DNA from 4 places in the Streptomyces sp. 1331.2 genome. Region 2 is predicted to be linked to each of the others. Evidence: riboswitches for the same ligand, from Rfam matches in the RefSeq annotation. Region 2 holds a riboswitch; each other region holds the start of a gene.
The links. A riboswitch is a leader RNA that binds a small molecule or an ion and turns the genes downstream of it on or off. The one in region 2 is predicted to bind cobalamin.
Positions count from the first base shown of each region.

Region 1: linked by a shared signal. The riboswitch ahead of CRP52_RS11485 (ribonucleoside-diphosphate reductase subunit alpha) and the one ahead of CRP52_RS08080 (cobalamin biosynthesis protein) in region 2 are both predicted to bind cobalamin.
Region 3: linked by a shared signal. The riboswitch ahead of CRP52_RS11340 (FecCD family ABC transporter permease) and the one ahead of CRP52_RS08080 (cobalamin biosynthesis protein) in region 2 are both predicted to bind cobalamin.
Region 4: linked by a shared signal. The riboswitch ahead of CRP52_RS26735 (HoxN/HupN/NixA family nickel/cobalt transporter) and the one ahead of CRP52_RS08080 (cobalamin biosynthesis protein) in region 2 are both predicted to bind cobalamin.

Region 1 covers NZ_OBMJ01000001.1:2,742,636-2,745,817, forward strand. Annotated here, with positions in the region: gene CRP52_RS11480 (glycosyltransferase family 39 protein) at 1-1,160, shown strand, start outside; cobalamin riboswitch at 1,210-1,365, shown strand; gene CRP52_RS11485 (ribonucleoside-diphosphate reductase subunit alpha) at 1,559-3,182, shown strand, end outside.
Region 2 covers NZ_OBMJ01000001.1:1,938,043-1,941,224, reverse strand. Annotated here, with positions in the region: gene CRP52_RS08085 (cobyric acid synthase) at 1-781, opposite strand, end outside; gene CRP52_RS08080 (cobalamin biosynthesis protein) at 778-1,731, opposite strand; cobalamin riboswitch at 1,919-2,049, opposite strand; gene CRP52_RS08075 (transcriptional regulator) at 2,258-2,941, shown strand; gene CRP52_RS08070 (alpha/beta hydrolase) at 3,071-3,182, shown strand, end outside.
Region 3 covers NZ_OBMJ01000001.1:2,708,848-2,712,029, forward strand. Annotated here, with positions in the region: gene CRP52_RS11325 (CGNR zinc finger domain-containing protein) at 1-116, shown strand, start outside; gene sodX (nickel-type superoxide dismutase maturation protease) at 120-482, opposite strand; gene sodN (superoxide dismutase, Ni) at 750-1,145, shown strand; cobalamin riboswitch at 1,236-1,391, shown strand; gene CRP52_RS11340 (FecCD family ABC transporter permease) at 1,488-2,543, shown strand; gene CRP52_RS11345 (ABC transporter ATP-binding protein) at 2,540-3,182, shown strand, end outside.
Region 4 covers NZ_OBMJ01000001.1:6,147,266-6,150,447, forward strand. Annotated here, with positions in the region: gene CRP52_RS26725 (hypothetical protein) at 1-815, opposite strand, end outside; gene CRP52_RS26730 (ArsR/SmtB family transcription factor) at 870-1,253, opposite strand; cobalamin riboswitch at 1,336-1,549, shown strand; gene CRP52_RS26735 (HoxN/HupN/NixA family nickel/cobalt transporter) at 1,582-2,697, shown strand; gene CRP52_RS26740 (DMT family transporter) at 2,773-3,182, opposite strand, start outside.

The DNA of each region.
Region 1 (3,182 bases), 800 kb from region 2:
TCAACGAGCGGGTCGCGATCTGCGCGATAGCCGTCTACGCCGTGCTGCAGTCCACCGTCGTGGTCGGCTTCTACGCCGCCCCCGAGTCCGCGGCCGTCCTGCTGGTCGCCCTCGCCGCCTGGGCCGTGGTGTTCACCTCCCGGCGCCATCCGGCCCTGGTCCTGACCGCCGCCCCGCCCCTCGCGCTGGCCTGCGCCGTCGCCTACTCCGCCGCCTTCGCCGTCCCCGCGGTGGTCGCCCTCGCCGTGGCCACCGCCCGGCCGGGCGGCCGGCTCGGCCGGGCCGCCCTGCGCGCACTGCCGCTCGCCGCCGCCACCCTCGTCCTGCTGCTGCCGTACGGCACGCTCGGCCGGGTCGCCGGCTGGTCGCCCTCGCACGGCAACGCCCCCGGCTCGGCCGGGTCCATCCTGCTCTCCACCCTCCAGTGGAGCGGCCTGTTCACCGTCCTCGCGGTCGCCGGCACCATCGCCTACGCCCGCAAGGAGCAGATGAACGAGCACGACGCTTCCGAGAAGGACGCCGCGCCCACCTCCCGGGGCCGGCGCGCCCTGCTCGGCACCGTGCTCACCGCCACCGCCCTGCTCGTCCCGGCCGCCCACCTGTGGACCGGCACCTCGGGCGCGCTGTTCCGCCACCTCGGCTACGGCATGCTGCTCGCCGCCCCGCTGGCCGGGGTCGGCCTGACCCGGCTGGTCGGCGCCCACTTCCGCCACCCCCAGCTCGGCATCCTGGTCTGGGTCGCGCTGCTCGCCCTCGGCCTGGAGCAGTCCGCCCTGCGCTACCAGAACGGTCCCGACTCCGGCCGCCTGCTGGCCGTCCTGCGGGTCCACACGGCGCCGCAGGCCCACTACCTCACCGAGGTCGACGGACTCGCCGAGTACTACCTCGGCGCGGTCAGCAAGCCCGAGCAGTGGGTCTCGGCCCGCGCCGGGACGGACTACCGCGACGGCGCCGGCGTGCAGCACCACGGCGACGACGGCAGCACCGCCGCGATCCGGGACGGCTGGTTCACCATGGTCGTCCTCGACAGCACCGCGCCGCGGGCCACCGACCGGGCCCTGAGCGACGCCCTGGCGGGCAGCGGGCACTACCGGCTGGTCGCCCAGTTCACCTCGCCGACCGGCGATTCGAGCACGTACAAGGTCTATCTCAAGCACTGACGGGCCACCGGGCCCGCCCGCACAGCCGACACGACAGGCACAACATATGGTGCCGCCGCAGTCCGGTGGCACTACATGTATGCTCACTCCTGCTGTCGATGCAGGGGAACCCGGTGCGAATCCGGGACTGCCCCGCAGCGGTGAGCGGGCGGTTCCAGCAGCCGTGCCCGCGAGTCCGAGTACCTGCCGCCAGCGTGCGCCACGGCCCTCCCGCAAGAGGCCGCGCCAGCACCAGCAGTACCCCTCCGGGCCTCGCGGGCGGGCCGGGGAGACACCGTCGCGCGACGCCGCCTTGCGTTCGTGCCGTGCTCCCCTGCCCCGATCGGCCCGGTGGCCCCGATCACCGCCGCCGATCGCCGCCAGGAGAGAGCGCCTTGACCACCGCTGCCTCAGCCACCCTGCCCGCCCAGGGCTCCGGTACCGCCTTCACCGACCCGACGGTCACCGACCCCGGCGGCGCCCTGCTGCGGCTTCTCACCGACCGCAGTGCCGACCTCCCCGAGGTCGACCCCGGCCACGTCGCCGCTGCCGCGCTGCGCGGCCGCCACGCCGGCTCGGACTTCGCCGAGCTGCGCGGGCTGGCCGTGGACGCCGCCGCGTCGATGATCGCCGAGGACCCCCAGTACTCGAAGCTGGCCGCCCGCCTGCTCGCCCTGGAGATCGTCGACGAGGCGAACAGCCAGGGCTCCACGTCCTTCTCCGCCTCGATCGCCGTCGGCCACACCGAGGGCCTGATCGGCGACACCACCGCGGAGTTCGTCGCCAAGCACGCCGCCGCCCTGGACGCGCTGATCGACACCGCCGGCGACGACCGCTTCGAGTACTTCGGCCTGCGCACCGTGCAGTCCCGCTACCTGCTGCGCCACCCGATCACCCGCAAGGTGATCGAGACCCCGCAGCACTTCCTGCTCCGCGTCGCCTGTGGCCTGGCGGTCGGCGACAACGAGCAGTCGGTGCGCGAGGTGGCCGAGCTGTACGGCCTGATGAGCCGCCTGGAGTACCTGACCTCCTCGCCGACGCTCTTCAACTCCGGCACCCGGCACCCGCAGATGTCGAGCTGCTACCTGCTCGACTCCCCGCTGGACAACCTGGACTCGATCTACAACCGCTACGCGCAGATCGCCCGCCTGTCCAAGCACGCCGGCGGCATCGGCCTGTCCTACTCGCGCATCCGCTCGCGCGGCAGCCTGATCCGCGGCACCAACGGCAAGTCCAACGGCATCGTGCCGTTCCTGCGCACCCTCGACTCCTCCGTCGCCGCCGTCAACCAGGGCGGCCGGCGCAAGGGCGCGGCCTGCGTCTACCTGGAGACCTGGCACGCCGACATCGAGGAGTTCCTGGAGCTCCGCGACAACACCGGCGAAGAGGCCCGCCGCACCCACAACCTCAACCTGGCGCACTGGATCCCGGACGAGTTCATGCGCCGGGTCAACGCCAACGAGGACTGGTCGCTGTTCTCCCCGGCCGACGTGCCCGAGCTCGTCGACCTGTGGGGCGCCGAGTTCGACGAGGCCTACCGCAAGGCCGAGCTGGCCGGCAAGGCCGTGCGCACCATCCCCGCGCAGACCCTGTACGCCCGCATGATGCGCACCCTGGCGCAGACCGGCAACGGCTGGATGACCTTCAAGGACGCCTCCAACCGCGCCGCCAACCAGACCGCGCTGCCCGGCCGCACGGTGCACTCCTCCAACCTGTGCACCGAGATCCTGGAGGTCACGGACGACTCCGAGACCGCCGTCTGCAACCTGGGGTCGGTCAACCTCGGTGCGCACGTGGCTCTTGATGCCCGCGCCGACGACCTGATCAACGCCATGGACTGGGAGCGCCTGGACGCCACCGTCCGCACCGCCGTCACCTTCCTCGACCGCGTGGTGGACATCAACTTCTACCCGACGACCGAGGCCGGCACCTCCAACTCCCGCTGGCGCCCGGTCGGCCTCGGCGTGATGGGCCTGCAGGACGTCTTCTTCAAGCTGCGGATCGACTTCGACTCGGCGGAGGCCAAGCAGCTCTCCACGCTGA
Region 2 (3,182 bases):
CCACCCGCAGCACGTCCGCGCCGAGCGGCCCGCGGCCGTCGACCCGGTCCACCACGGTGGACAGGTCCAGCGAGTCCTCGGCGTCCAGCCAGAGCCCGGGCAGCATCGGCAGGGTGCCCAGCACCGGACGGCCGGTCAGCCCGTGCAGCATCTCCAGCCCGGGCGCGAGCAGCCGCGCGTCGCCGCGGAACTTGTTGACGAACCAGCCCGCCACGTGCCGCTGGTCCTCCGCCGACAGCAGCGCCAGCGTCCCGTACATCGCCGCGAACACGCCGCCGCGGTCGATGTCCCCGACCACCACCACCGGCAGCCCGGCGGCCGTGGCCAGGCCCATGTTGGCGATGTCGCGGTCGCGCAGGTTGATCTCGGCGGGCGAGCCCGCGCCCTCGCAGACCACCACCTCGTACCGCCGGCGCAGATCCGCCAGGCACTCCAGAGCGCGCTCCAGCAGGACGGGCTTGCGCTCGCGGTAGTCCAGCGCGCCGACCTCGGCGACCGGCCTGCCCAGCAGCACCACCTGGCTGCGGCCGTCGGCGCCGGGCTTCAGCAGCACCGGGTTCATCGCCGCCTCCGGCTCCACCCGCGCCGCCTGCGCCTGCATCGCCTGGGCGCGGCCGATCTCGGCGCCGTCGGCGGTGACGAAGGAGTTCAGCGACATGTTCTGTGCCTTGAACGGCGCGACCCGCACGCCCTGGCGGGCCAGCCAGCGGCAGATGCCGGCCGTCACCACGCTCTTGCCCGCGTCCGAGGTCGTCCCCGCGACCAGCAGCGCGTTCGTCATGCCCTTCCCCTCTTCCCCAGGAGCGCGCGCAGCAGGACGTGCCCCGCGACCGTCGTACCCAGCGCCAGCGCACCCACCCGCCGGGAGAGCGCACAGGCCCGCTCGATGTCGTCCACCGTCACCGGCCGCAGCTCCTCGCCCAGCACCGGACGGTGCTCCACCCTCTCGCCGTACCGGAGCGTCCCGCCCAGCCGCACCCCCACCGCGCCCGCGAAGGCCGACTCCGCCTGGCCCGCGTTCGGGCTCGGGTGCGCGGAGCCGTCGCGCCGCCACACCCGCCAGGCGGTCCGGGGGTGCGGGGCGGCGGCGACCGTCAGCAGGGCCGTCAGCCGGGCGCCCGGCCAGCCCGCCACGTCGTCCAGCCGGGCCGAGGCCCAGCCGAACCGGGCGTAGCGCGGCGAGCGGTGGCCCACCATGGCGTCCAGGGTGTTCACCGCGCGGAAGGCCAGCAGTCCGGGCGTGCCCGCCAGGGTGCCCCAGGCCAGGGCGTTCACCACGGCGTCGGCGGTGTTCTCGGCCACCGACTCGACCACCGCACGGGCGATCTGCTGCTCGTCCAGCGCGCTCGGATCCCGCCCGCACAGGTGCGGCAGCCGCTCCCGCGCGGCCCGCAGGTCGCCGTCCTTCAGCGAGCGGCCGATGCTGCGCGCCTCCCTGGTCAGCGAGGTGCCGCCGAGCACCGTCCAGGTCGCGGCCGCCGCCAGCGCGGCCCGGCCCAGCGGGCGCCGGCCCACCGTACGGTCCAGGGCGAGCGCGCCCGCCGCGACCGCGCCCACGCACAGCGCCGTGTACCCGGCGCCGGCCGTACGGTCGTCGCGCCACAGGCGCCGTTCCAGCCTGGTCGCGGCGCTGCCGAAGACGGCGACCGGGTGGCCCCGGCGCGGGTCGGCGAAGCGGGCGTCGGCGGCGTAGCCCGCGACGGCGCCCAGCGCGAACGCGGCGGCGCGCACCGCAGGGCGCCCGGCCCGCGGACGGACGGTCACCGGCCGCACGGCGAGAGGCAGCTCGGCGGAAGGATGCTCGGCGAGGGGCAGCCCGGCGGAAGGTGGCCAGGAGTTCGGCGGGGCGGGGCAGCCTGCATCGCGTGCGTGTCCTCACTCAGGGTCCGCGCCCTGGATCGACGTAGCGGGGGCCGAGAGTCTCCTGGCTTCCGGGTCGGACGCACCCCCGGGCCTTCCAGCGGCTTCTGACGGCCCGCCGTGGCGATAGTTCCGAGCGTGCTCCCCGGTGACAGTGGCGGGACCGCGCCGGACTCGCACCGGCTTCCTCTCCATGCCTCCGATTGGCCCCAGGATCCCATCACGCGGCCGAACCGGCCGTCAACCGAGGTCACGGAGGGGTTGGTCACACGCCGGGCGCGCCGGGCAACGCCCGATGAGCTGTGGGATCGCCCAGCGGAGCAGCGCCCCGGCAGCGGCCGCTTCGTGGGTTCGGTCGCTGGGGCCGCGCCGCGACGGGCCCCTACCGTTCGGTGGCATGCGTCGCAAAAAGTCCGCTTCCGTCCCACCTCCGGTGCCGTTCTCCCCCGCGGCCGCCCGAGCCCACCGGGCCGGGCTCGGCCTGACCCCCGAACAGGTCGCCGAGGGCATGGCGGCCCACGGCGTCCGGCTGCTGCCCGGCCACGTCCTGGCCTGGGAGAGCGGTGAGCTGCGGCCGAACGAACCGGAACTCATCGCCCTCGCCCGAGCCCTCTGGTGCCCCGCCGCCCACCTGATGGACACCCGCCCGGTGAGCCTGCGCGACCACCGGATCGCCTGCGAACTCGGCCAGGCCGCGGTCGCCGAACGCACCGGCACCACCCTCGCCGCCTACCGGCAGGCCGAACTGACCGGCCACTGGGACGGCGACGAGGACCAGACCCTCGCCCTCGCCGACGTCCTCCACCTGAGCCTGCCCGAGCTCGTCGAGGCCACCGGCCGCGGAGAAGCCCTCGACCACCTCCTCCGCCAGTGCGCGGCCGGCCGCTGGCAGCCGCAGCTGCGTGCGCTCGCCCGCATCGTCCCGGCCCCCGCCGACTCCCTCGCCGCCGTCCTCGCCGCCCTCCATCAGGAACACCACGTCCCCACCCACTGGGGCATCACCGCCCGTGCCACCCCGCCCCCCACCCTCGACACCCTCACCGACCGCTTCTGGCACCTCCTCGCCGCCGAGACCGACTGACGCCGAGACCGGCCGGGGTGTCCGGCCACGGTGACCCGGACGGCCCAGCCCGGTGGCCGGGCGGTCGGGGCACCGGTGAACTGGTGCACGAACGCCGTCCGGTCCGTGACCAACAGAGCGGGGAACGATATGCGCTGGGGTACCGCTGCCGTCGTGGCGGCCGCCGCCGTCGGGGCGGGGGCCGTCGTCCTGGTGGTCGGCCGCCGGGCCTCCGAGCGGATGGTCCGTCCGGTGGCCACCG
Region 3 (3,182 bases), 770 kb from region 2:
ACCGCTCCCGCCGCTACTGCTCGGACCGCTGCGCGACCCGGGCCAACGTGGCCGCCTACCGGGCCCGCAAGCGCCAGGAGGCGGAGGCCGCGCTGGGCGGCGGGGCCGGGGCGTAGCGGCTAGACCTCCTCGACCCAGGCGCCGAGGCGGCGGGCCAGGCCCGGCATCCGGGCCAGCCGGGGGGTGAGCAGCAGCCGCTCCAGCCGGCGGCCCGGCGCCAGCCAGGCCGGGCGCGGACGCAGCCGCAGCAGCACCCGGCCGAGCACCAGCTCGTCCGGGACCGCGCCGAAGCTGCGGCTGTCGCTGTCCACCGGGCGGTTGTCGGAGAGCATCCACCAGCCGCCGGCCCGGCGTTCGGCGGCCCGCTTCACCACCAGCAGGTCCTGCTGGAAGGGGTGACGGAAGAGCACCACCGCGCCCCGCCGGATCGGCGCGCCGTAGCGGACCAGCAGCTGGTCGCCCTCGCGCAGGGTCGGGACCATCGACCGGCCCGCCACGTCGACCAGCCCGAACGGCAGCGTGCCGCCCCGGCCCGCTTGTTCCGCGCCCCCGGGTTCCGTGCTCCGCGCCACGACTCCTCCTCCGCACCGGTCCGCACCCAGTCTGCCGTACGGGCCGTCACCTGTTCGATGTCCGGATTCGGCCGGTTCACGGTCCGTCTTTCGCCCTAGGCCCACCGCCCGATCGCGAAACCGTGGGGGTGGAAGGGTAATCTCGGGCGCGGGAAGACGATCTAAGGAAGGACTCCCATGTTCTCTCGTCTGTTTGCACCGCGTGCCACCGCTCACGCCCACTGCGACCTGCCCTGCGGCGTCTACGACCCCGCGCAGGCCAAGCTGGAGGCCGAGTCGGTCAAGGCCACCCAGGAGAAGTACCAGGCCAACGAGGACCCGCACTTCCGCGCCCGCGCCATCATCATCAAGGAGCAGCGCGCCGAGGCCGTCAAGCACCACATCTCGGTGCTGTGGAGCGACTACTTCAAGGCCCCGCACTTCGAGAAGTACCCGCAGCTGCACCAGCTGATCAACGACACCCTGAAGGCCGCCTCGGCCGCCAAGGCGTCCACCGACCCGGCCACCGGCCAGGCCCTGCTGGACCTGATCGCCGAGGTCGACAAGATCTTCTGGGAGACCAAGCAGGCCTGAGCCTGACGCGTCGCCACCCGACCGCCCCCGTCCGCACCGCCGGACGGGGGCGGTCGTGCGTTCACGTCCGGTCGCGTCCGCCCCGACCACGGTAAGGGTTGCCAGGCCTGAGTGCCTGTTATGCTGCCAGGGCGTCCGAGGGGGAAGTCCGGTGGGAATCCGGCGCTGACCCGCAACGGTGAGCGGGGCCCGTACCAGCCGTACGGTCCCGTCAGCCCGATCGCCCTCGGCCGCCGGAATCCCGACGACTCGCCGCGGACTGCGAGGGGAACGGCGCCCCGGCACGCCCGCGGCCGGCGCCCGCCCCGGCGCACCCCGGCCCGAGGCAAGGCGCGACCCGCAGTGAACGACCCGCTTGTTCGCCGAACACCCACGCTCCCGCTGGCCGTCGGCCTCGCCGCCGCCCTGCTGCTCTCGCTGGTCTGCGGGGTCGCCTTCGGCTCCTCCGGGATCGGGCTCCCCCGCGTCCTGCGGCTGCTCGGCGCCGGGCTGACGGGCGGTCGGCTGGAGGCCGAGGAGGCGGCCGCGTACGCCATCGTCTGGGAGATCCGGCTGCCGCGCACCGTGCTGGCCGCCGTGGTCGGCGCCGGGCTGGCCGCCTGCGGCGTCGCCGTCCAGGCGCTGGTGCGCAACGCGCTCGCCGACCCGTTCGTGCTCGGCATCTCCTCCGGCGGGGCCGTCGGCGCCAACGCCGTCCTGCTGTTCGGCGCCTTCGCCTCGCTCGGCGTGTGGGCGGTCTCCGTCTCCGCCTTCGGCTCGGCGCTGGCCGCCATGGCCCTGGTCTACCTCGCCGCCCGCACCGCGTTCGGGCTCACCCCGCTGCGCCTGGTGCTCACCGGCACCGCCCTGTCCTACGGCTTCTCCGCCGCCACCACCCTGATGGTCTTCGCCGCCGACCGCGGCGAGGCCGCCCGGGACGCCATGATGTGGCTGCTCGGCAGCCTCGGCGGCGCCACCTGGGGCTCGGTGCCGATCGCCGCCCTCACCGTACTGGCCGGCCTCGCCCATCTGGCGTGTGCCGCCGGGCGGTTGGACGCCCTCGCGATGGGCGACGAGACCTCCGCCTCGCTCGGCGTGGACCCGGACCGGCTGCGCCGCGAGCTGTTCGTGGTGACCGCCGCCGTCACCGGCACGGTGGTCGCGGTCAGCGGGGCGATCGGCTTCGTCGGGCTGCTGGTGCCGCACCTGGCCCGGATGCTGGTCGGCGCCGGGCACCGCCGGGTGCTGCTGGTCGCGCCGCTCGCCGGGGCGCTGCTGCTGGTCTGGGTTGACATCGCCTCCCGCACCCTGCTGGCACCCGCCGAATTGCCCGTCGGGGTGTTCACCGCCGTGCTCGGCGTGCCCGTCTTCCTGCTGATGATGCGCCGCCGCGGCCAGGCCTTCGGAGCCGGACGATGACCGGGCCGATCCCCGCGGACGACCTGACCCGCCCGGCGCCGGCCCAGGGGCTCGCCGTCGACGCCGTCTCGGTGCAGCTGGCCGGCGCCCGGCTGGTCCACGAGGTGAGCCTGCGGGCCGCCGCCGGCCGGGTGGTCGGGCTGATCGGGCCGAACGGCAGCGGCAAGTCGACCCTGCTGCGCTGCGTCTACCGGGTGCTGCGGCCGGCCGGCGGCACCGTCCGGCTGGACGGCGACGACCTGCACGCCCTCACCGCCCGCGAGACGGCCCGGCGGGTGGCCGCACTGACCCAGGAGCACTCCGCCGAGTTCGACTTCACGGTGGCCGAGGTGGTCGCCATGGGCCGGCTGCCGCACCGGCGCGGGTTCGGCGCCCCCACCGACCGGGACCGGGAGCGCTGCGCCGAGGCCCTGCGCAAGGTCCGGGCCGGCCACCTCGCCGACCGGGGCTTCCTGAGCCTGTCCGGGGGCGAGAAGCAGCGGGTGCTGTTCGCCCGTGCCCTCGTCCAGGAGCCGCGCCTGCTGGTGCTCGACGAACCCACCAACCACCTCGACATCGCCCACCAGTTGGAGGTGCTGGCGCTGGCCCGCGAGGCCGGCCCGACGGTGCTCACCGCGCTGCACGACCTCAACCTGGCGG
Region 4 (3,182 bases), 4.2 Mb from region 2:
CAGCCCTGGTGGGGCGGGATCAGGCGCAGACCCATCCGGCAGGCGGTGTCGAGCAGGGCCTCGGGGTCGTGCCGGCTCCAGATGTTGGGGTGCAGGACGACGGCCACCGTGTACTCGTCGGCGGGCAGTCGGCGGACCAGGTGCCGGGGCAGATCGGGGTGCCGGCCGAATAACGAGTGCTCGCTCCAGGTGGAGTCGACGACGACGAGGCGGCGGCCGTCGACGGCGCCGAGTGCGGCGCGGTAGGCGTCGCGGGAGCGCAGGCTGGCGAGCATCCGGTCGAAGCACGGGTCGCCGACCACTCGGGCGACGTCCAGTGCCTCGGGGCAGGAGGTCCGGAGGCGGTCCAGCTGTTCGGGGTGGGACAGGCCGAGGACGTCGACGAACACCCGCCCGTGGTGGGTGAGTTCGTGCCGGGAGAGGCCGGCGGAGCTGACCGTGTCGCGGGTGGACTCGGTCACCAGGCGGTTGTAGCCGGCGCCGTGCGGGAGGACGACGAGGCCGGCGTCCAGGCGGTGCATGGAGGAGTGGACGGCGCAGGCGACGGCGAGGTCGAAGCGGCGCCGGACGGCGTCCTCCCAGTCCAGCACGGTGAAGCCGGGCAGGGCGTGCAGGTAGTCGTCCAGGGCGCGGTCGGCGAAGACGGAGCCGGGGTTGACGGTGAAGTACCGTTCGACGCCGTCCGGGTCGAGCAGGGCGAGGACGTCCAGGACCCGGGTGGCCGAGGTGAGGGTGCGGGCGACCGCCAGCACGCGGGCCTTGACCGGTCGGGTGTTCCACCGGTCGGCGGGCCAGACGTGGGGGTGGGACGGCACGCCATGATCGTACTCATCCGGGCTGCCGCCCGGGTGCTGTTCCCCGAGTGTCGGTCAGCCGGCGGCTGCGGTGGGCTCGTGGTGTTCGGCGGCGGCGCACTCGTCGAGGAGGGGGCGCATGCTCTCGTCCACGAGCCGGTAGCGCACCACGCGTCCGTCCTTGTCGCCGGTGACCACGCCGGCCGTGCGGAGCAGGCGCAGGGCCTGGGAGACGGCGGGGTCGCGCATGCCGGTGGCGACGGCGAGGTCGCTGACGGCGAGCGGGCCGGCGCGGTGCAGGGCGAGCAGCAGGGCGAGCCGCCCGGGGTCGGCGAGCAGGGAGAACCGCTCGGACCAGGACCGGACGTGCGCGGTGTCGCCGATGGCGGCGATGGCCTCGCAGACCCGGTGTCCGTCGATGGTGCGGTGGCCCGCGCGGTCGGCCGGTACGAGATGCATGCGCACATTCTTGCAGGCGAGGGCCTGTGATCCTGGACACCTGCGCAGGTGCGCAGCCTTGCATGGGTCGGGGCGCGACCCCTACGGTGTTCCCCGCCGTGGTGCTCGGGAAGACCGGTGACGGACCCTCAGGGGTCCGGATTCCGGAGCGGCCCTCGCCACTGTGATCGGGTCATTCCTTCGTCCGCGACGGAATGCCGTTCGGGTCCATGACGCCACTGGGTGCCTCGCGCGCCTGGGAAGGCGGGCCCGGACGTCCCGTAAGCCAGGAGACCGGCCACGGCGCTTCACGAAGTCTTTCCACGAGGTGTTGGAGCGTGATCCTGAGATGACCCTGCCCGAAACCATTGCCGACGGGGCGAAGACGGCCCCGTCCGTGCTGCCGACGTTCAGATGGAGGCGCGAGGACACCGTCCGTACGGCCGGGCTGATGGGGGTGATCCTGGCCATGCACGTGGTGGCCTTCGGGACGCTCATCTTCCTGGTCGCACCCGAGCGGTACGCGGTCGGTACCCAGGTCTTCGGGGTGGGCCTGGGTATCACCGCGTACACGCTCGGGATGCGGCACGCCTTCGACGCCGACCACATCGCGGTGATCGACAACACCACCCGCAAGCTGATGGCGGACGGCAAGCGGCCGGTCTCGGTGGGTTTCTGGTTCGCGCTCGGGCACTCCTCGATGGTGGTCATCATGGCCGCCCTGGTCGCGGGCGGTGCGCAGCTGGCGAACACGCTGATGGACGACGAGTCGGCCACCCACAAGTGGCTCGGCGTGATCGGGACCACCACCTCCGGCGTGTTCCTCTACCTGATCGGCGCGCTCAACCTGGCGGCGCTGCTCGGCATCCTCAAGGTGTTCCGGTCGATGCGGGCGGGGCAGTTCGACGAGGCGGAGCTGGAGGCGCACCTGGACTCGCGCGGCTTCATGGCCCGGGTGCTGAACCGGGCGACCCGCTCGATCACCCGGCCCGGGCAGATGTTCCCGGTCGGCATGGTGCTGGGTCTGGGCTTCGACACCGCGACCGAGGTCACCCTGATGGTGATGGCCGGCTCGGGGGCGGCCGCCGGGCTGCCCTGGTACGCCATCGTCTGCCTGCCGCTGCTGTTCGCGGCCGGGATGAGCCTGTTCGACACGCTGGACGGGACCTTCATGAACTTCGCGTACCAGTGGGCGTTCTCCAACCCGGTGCGGAAGGTGTACTACAACCTGACCATCACTGGGCTGTCGATCGCGGTGGCCTTCATCATCGGCACCATCGAGCTGGTCGGGGTGCTGCACGAGAAGCTCGACCTGACCGACCCGGTGACCGGCTGGATCGCGGACATCTCGCTGGACAACGTCGGCTACGCGATCGCCGGGCTGTTCGTGGTGGTCTGGGCGTTGGCGATCGGGTACTGGAAGCTGGCCCGGGTCGAGAAGCGCTGGACCCCCCAGGGGGAGTGAGCCGGGAGGGCATGAGCGGGGCTCATGGGGTGGGGGCATGAGGTTCGCTCATGGGGGCGCCCCCATGAGCGTTGCTCATGCGGCCGCGAGCAGCAGGGTGCCCGCGACGGCCAGCCCGGCGCCGAGCACCTGGACCGGGCGCAGCCGTTCCTTGAACACCCCGCGGGCCATCAGTGCGGTGACCACCGGGTAGAGCGAGGACAGGACGGCGGCAACGGTGGCCGAGCCGCGGTGCGAGGCCATCGCGAAGAGCGCGTTGGCGGCGACGTCGGCGAGCCCGATCGCGGTGAGCGCGGGCAGCCGGGCCCGCAGCCCGGGCAGTAGCCGGCCGGTGCCGCTCCCGCCGGCGCCGCGCGGGCCGGTGAGCAGGGCGGCGCCGCCGACGGCGACGTTGCAGACCCGCTGGACGCAGAGCGCCAGCAGCAGCCCGCCGCCGGTCGAGGCGTGGGCGATCAGGGCCATCACGGTGCCGAAGCCGACGGCGG